Regions from separate parts of the Anaerofustis sp. NSJ-163 genome, predicted to be linked through region 2. Evidence: riboswitches for the same ligand, from Rfam matches in the RefSeq annotation. Region 2 holds a riboswitch; the other holds the start of a gene.
What was found. A riboswitch is a leader RNA that binds a small molecule or an ion and turns the genes downstream of it on or off. The one in region 2 is predicted to bind FMN.
Positions count from the first base shown of each region.

Region 1: another riboswitch for FMN. It lies ahead of M6G78_RS04265 (ECF transporter S component); the one in region 2 lies ahead of M6G78_RS07935 (ECF transporter S component).

Region 1 is NZ_JAMYJV010000003.1:172,192-175,474, reverse strand. It holds gene murC (UDP-N-acetylmuramate--L-alanine ligase) at 1-707, opposite strand, end outside; gene spoVG (septation regulator SpoVG) at 980-1,258, shown strand; gene M6G78_RS04265 (ECF transporter S component) at 1,370-1,936, opposite strand; FMN riboswitch at 2,019-2,131, opposite strand; gene M6G78_RS04260 (helix-turn-helix domain-containing protein) at 2,284-2,526, shown strand; gene M6G78_RS04255 (ion channel) at 2,533-3,036, shown strand; gene M6G78_RS04250 (vWA domain-containing protein) at 3,157-3,283, opposite strand, start outside.
Region 2 is NZ_JAMYJV010000005.1:94,791-98,073, forward strand. It holds gene M6G78_RS07925 (MATE family efflux transporter) at 1-152, shown strand, start outside; gene M6G78_RS07930 (4Fe-4S binding protein) at 221-844, opposite strand; gene M6G78_RS07935 (ECF transporter S component) at 848-1,462, opposite strand; FMN riboswitch at 1,535-1,646, opposite strand; gene M6G78_RS07940 (kinase to dihydroxyacetone kinase) at 1,841-2,092, shown strand; gene eno (phosphopyruvate hydratase) at 2,558-3,283, opposite strand, start outside.

The sequences.
Region 1 (3,283 bases), on a different contig from region 2:
CATTCAAGTCCGTCTAAAATATCAAGAACGTTTTTATCATCTCCGTTTACAACAAGTAAACCGTCTTTTGGAGTAATTTTTGCAAACTTTTTAAATGATTCTTTTATTTGTTCTATACCACCTGTAAAGTAATCAAGATGATCTCTTTCAATATTTTGTATTGTTCCTACAAAATGTCTTGAATGAAGGAAACTGTCTACGAATTCACATGCTTCTATTACAAAATAGTCGCTGTCCCCAACTCTTGAGTTTCCGTTTATTTTTCTTAAAGTTCCTCCTATTGAAATTGAAGGATCAAGATTTGCATTTAAAAATACCAAAGACATAAGGGAAGATGTTGTTGTTTTTCCATGAGTTCCGCTTACAGCTACGGTTTTTTTATAATATTTACTTATAAGTCCAAGGAAAATTGAACGTTCTATTTCAAGAATACCTTTATTTTTTCCCTCAACTCTTTCAGGATTATTTTCTCTGATTGCAGCAGAATAAACTATTAAATCTATATCGTCGGTTATATTTTCTTTATTATGTCCTATAATAACTTTAATTCCGTTCTTTTCTAATTTTTCGGTATAAACACAAGGTCTCATATCTGAACCTAAAACTTCTTTACCGTTTATTTTTGACATTAAAGCAAGACCAGACATACTGGTTCCGCCTATTCCAATAAAATATATCTTTTTTATATTTTCTAAATCTATATTCATTTTTTCACCGCCGTATTGTTTTTATATAAACTTTAACACTTATTTATTTCATTATATGCTTATTATATACTTAATATATTTTACTATCTTTCAATGATTTTTACAATATTTATTTATATTATAATTATATTAAAAAAATCGGCAAATATTTAAAGTAAAAACATCATGTTGAAAAATTATGAAATCCTTTATTCATAGGTATGTAATCGTTATTGCAATTCTTAAATTTATAATGTATAATATATTTAACAGAATAAAGGGAGGAAAGACAAATGCAAATCACAGACATTAGGGTAAGAAAGACATATGACGAAGGAAAGATGAAAGCGATCGTATCTGTTACTTTTGATGATCAATTCGTAATTCATGACATCAAAATAATTGAAGGAGACAATGGGGTATTTATTGCTATGCCTAGTAGAAAAATGCCTAATGGTGAATTCAAAGATATTGCACATCCGATAAACCTTGAAACAAGAGTCGAAATGCAAAACAAAGTTTTGGAAGCTTATGAGGATAAACTAAAAGAGCTAGCCGAAGAAGCAGAATAATTATTAAGAACGAATGCCCCTTTATAAGGGGCTTTTTTATATGAAAAAAATTAAAGCCTCTCGTTTTGAGAGGCTAAATGGATTCATTAAGTAAAGATTTTATTATTATTTCTATTTTGTTGTATTTACTCTTGCACTATCAGGTCTTGTTTTTATAAAGTTACTGATAGGTTTATATACAATAAAAGTTATTATACAGTTAATACCGGCTTTTAAAATATTAAAAGGTATTACCGCAACAGGAAGTGAAGCTTTTACGGCTTCTAATGGCATACCGTAGAAATTAGTTGTAATAACCAAGTTTGCCGGAATCATAACAAGAACCATTGCTAAAGCTCCAAGAACAAGCCCTAATACAGCACCTTTTCTTGTTTTGTTTTTGCTGTATACAAATCCTGCAACACCTACAAGTGCGCTGCTTGAGATTATGTGCATTAATGCACCTACCCAACCATTCATAGCACTTACTGTTAGTGCTTGTATACAACTTGAAATTATAACGGATATTATTCCTGTTACAGGTCCGAACATTAAACCTATAATAAGAAGTGGAACATCCATTGGTTCGTATTCAAGCCATGCAGCCGATGGCATAATTGGGAATCGTACTAAAAGCATTAATACGATTGACAATGCAATAAGCATTGAAACTGTTACAAGTCTTCTAGTGTCTTTCATTTTTTTTATACCTCCTTAAAATTTAAGGTATACATAAAAAAATAGTAATCGCCCTTCAGGAAATTACTAAAAAAAATACTTTATGTATCCTCTCTCATCCGGACTTTACCGTCGGTAAAGGAATTTCACCTTTTCAGCTTTCGCTCGCAGACTATAACTGCCGGTAGGGAATTTCACCCAACCCTGAAGATTGTTTACCTTATATTATAATATTTTTTTAAAAAAGTCAACATAAAGTCGCCATAGGTTACTTTTTATATTTAATAAAATCATGTAAAATATAAGAAAAGAAATTTGATTTTGGCTAAATTTAATTTATGTAATATTAATAAATGGAGGTGAATAAAATGCAACTTAGAGAAGCTATAAATAAAAAAATAATGACGCTATGTGAAGAAAGCGGATATTCCATAAATTCACTTGCAAACATGGCAGGTATTCCTCCTACTACTCTTTACAGTATGTTCGATGGAAAATGTAAAAACCCGGGAATAAAGACAATTAAAATCTTATGTGATTTTTTTGAAATAAGCATAAGAGACTTCTTTAACGATGAATTATTTAATGATATAGACAAAGGTTTTGAATAATTATTTATATTTTATTATTATAAAAAAGAAGAGATTTCTCTTCTTTTTTTATTTTATGTTATGATATATAAAAAAGAGGTTTTATATATGAAAAAAGCAAGACTTTTTTGGTCTATAGTAAGAAGATGTAACGGTGAAAAGATAACCATAGGATTTATTTTAAGTATTTTTATGGTAGCATTTATAATAATGATAAAAGAACCTGGGGTATCATCATATGGAGATGCTTTATGGTATACTTTTGTGTCTTCATCGACAATAGGTTTTGGGGATATTGTTGTTACAACAACAATAAGCAAACTTTTAACGGTATATATTACTCTATATCAAGCTTTAATGATAGCTATGCTTTCAGGGGTCATAGTGAGCCATTATTTAGAAGTAATTCAAAGAAGGGAAGAATATACCATAACTGTATTTATGGATAAGCTGGAGCATTTAAGCGAGTTAAACGATGAAGAAATAAAACAGATACAAGAAAAAATAAAAAAATTAAAAATGACAATGTAAATTAAGCAATGATTCTTATTTTTTCTATATTTAAATTAATATAATTTTTATTTTTCTATAAAATAAAAATAGTACCGATAAATAAAACTACGGTACTATTTTTATTAATAATATTAAAACTTATTTATTTACTTTTTCTTTTCTAACACATACTGTCACTGCCGTGAAAGAAACTGCAAACAGTAATATCCATGCTCCAACCATATTTTTATCTTCAGTATTTGGTGTATTTAAAGAAGACGAATTT
Region 2 (3,283 bases):
TCCTTGCCTATACTTTATCTTCTATTTCATTTATAGGAGTAAAAGGTATATGGATGAGCGTGCCTATTGGTTGGGCGCTTGCCGATATTACAGGGATTTTATATTATTTAAAAAATAAAAATAAAATTGAAAAGAAACTTTTATCAAAATAAAAAAGACACTTAAGTGTCTTTTTTATTTTAACTATGTAATATTAATTGAATTTAAAAATTCATAAGTCCTAATTATTTTTATCAACAGCATTTACAGGACAAATACTATAACAATTTCCACATTCAAAACAATAGTTATCAATTATTTTATAAGGATTTCCTTTCTTTATCGCTTTAAAGGAACATACCTCAAAACACTTCCCACACCCTATACAATCTCCATTTATATGATAACTTGCTTTTCTAACATTTCCCCCTCCAATTGAAAATGTTTTTCTTAAAATGGGTTGTTGTGACATATCAAGATATTCGCCCTCCATATCGTATACCTTGAATACTTCAAGAGCCATTTTACTTTCTTCACTTGTATAAATTTCATTCATATAAGTATTTTTCTCAAATATTTCATCGAGTTTATCTCTACCTATATTCATTACTTTAGCTTTCATCATAATGGCTTTTGTAGACATTGTATCCATTCCTTTCATTGCAGATATGGAAACTACCTTTTTATCCATAAGTCTATCATAAAAAGGCTTCCCTTTTGCTGTTAAGAAATAAACACTGTCTTCATCATAAAGCATTAAATCTATAATGCTCGTTTCAGGTTCTCCGTTTTTATCTACTGTTGCAAAAACCGTAGAATGAACTTCATCTACCAAAAATGATAAATAATCTTTGGCTTTTTCCATTTTTTACTTTTCTCCTTTTAATATAGGACTTACCCCTTTATAAATAAGCATAGCAAATAATGAAATAATCAGACCTTTAATAATATTTGCAGGAATTGCACTAAATAAAATTACTTCAAATTTAGTCTGAATGAAAGGTATTATTTCTCCAAAAGAAGCAATAACCTGATCAATTGGCATAAATGCACTATACATAGGAAGTAAAACAAAATAATTAAGTAATCCTGCAACTACTCCCATTACTACACTTGCAATAATACAAGCAATTAAAGCAGTTTTCTTTGTTTTATTTCTTTTGTAAATTAATCCTGCAGTAAAAACAAAAGAAGCACCCATTGCAAAATTTGCAAGTTCCCCTATTCCGGCTGTTTGTGTTGAAAATACTTGAAGTCCGTTTTTAATTAGTTCAATTACAACACCAGCCATAGGTCCAAAAGCAAATGCACCGATTAATGCAGGAAGGTCAGATAAATCCATTCTTGCAAAAGATGGTGATAAAAGCATTGGTACTTCTAAAAATGCGAGTAAGAATGATACAGCAGCTAACATAGCCGTACATACCATTACCCTTGTACTGATTTTTGAGTTTGTTGTTTGATTTGTTGTTAAGTTTTCCATTATTCTCCTTATTATAGATATGAGGTGAATTTAAAAAATGCCTGTTATACTAAAATAACAGGGCATTAATTATCATATCTTCTTTCATCCGGACTATACCGTCGGTTATGGAATCACACCATATCAGCTTTCGCTCCCAGACTTTACTGGCGGTCAGGAATTACACCTTGCCCTGAAGATAAATTCTTCAATATTCAATTTTCTATAAAAATTTATTTATAAGAATAATTGGAGGATTACACCAATAAATAAATTCATTACTAAATAAGTATAACTCTTTTTTAGATTATTGTAAATATAAAATTTATATTATATAATCAAAATATAAAATAGGACTAAACAAATTATAAAAGCCCTTAAATAAAAGGAGGAAAATTTATGATAGAATTCAAATTTGATACACAGCTTCTTATTGCCGGAGAAAATTTAGACGAAGATGAAATCCATGATTATATAACAAATAACTTTAAAGGAGACTGTCTGCTTGCAGTCGGAGATGAAAAATTAATAAAAATACACTTTCATACAAATGAACCATGGGATGTATTAAAATATTGCAACTCTCTTGGCGACATACACGACATAGTAGTAGAAAATATGCAAAGACAAGCCGATGGTTTAAAAGGATAGAAGAATACGCTAAGCGTATTCTTTTTTCATATTAAGTTCATTTTATTTTTTATTTTTACCACTTATTTTTTAGATACAATATAATCAAATATTCACATTTTAACAAACTTATTTCACACTTACCCTTTATAATAAGTTTCACAAAAGTATTTAAGAAGTTATATTATAGCAATATACCATAACTAATTTTATAATAAAGGACCCTATAACTAATAATGCTCTAAATATAAATACTTTTTTAGATATTTGTTTTTTATTAAATCTCCTCTCAGTGTTTCAAATATACATTTTTATATCTTAAAAGATATAATTGGGAAGAATTAATTAATTTACCAAAACCTAGGTAAAACCATCCTAAAATTCATTTTGGGAAATATATGCAAGTAAAATATTTTGTATCAACCTACAAGAACTATAATATAACCCTATTTAGAGAAGTAAAAAAAGCAGTTACAACTGCTTTTTTTATTTTAATCTTATATTAGTAAAAACATCCTTACCGATATATCTTGCCTTATCCTTTAGCTCTTCTTCAATTCTTAAAAGTCTGTTATATTTAGCAACTCTTTCACTTCTGCAAGGTGCTCCTGTTTTTATTTGTCCTGCGTTAAAACCAACAGCCAAATCAGCAATAAAAGTATCTTCCGTTTCACCTGACCTATGAGATACAACCGTTGTATAATTATTTTTTCTTGCTAAATTCATAGTGTCTAACGTTTCGCTTAATGTTCCTATTTGATTTAATTTTATTAATATAGAGTTTGCAACCCCCATATCAATACCTTTTTTAAGTCTTTCTTTATTGGTTACAAACAAATCATCTCCAACAAGCTGAATGCTGTTATTAAGTCTTTCACTTAAGAATTTCCAGCTTTCAAAATCATCTTCCGATATACCGTCTTCAATAGATATGATAGGATATTTACTGGTAAGTTTTTCATAATATGCTATCATCTCGCCGTATTTTCGTTCTTTTATTTCATAAAAATACGAATCAATCTTTTTATCATAAAGCTCACTGCTTGCCATATCAAGAGCTATATATACATCATCTCCCGGTTTATATCCTGCATTTTCAATAGCTTTCATTATAAGCATAATAGCCTCTTCCGCACTATCTACATCAGGGGCAAATCCTCCTTCATCACCAACGGAAACACTCATCATCTTTTCAATTAAAATATCTCTTAA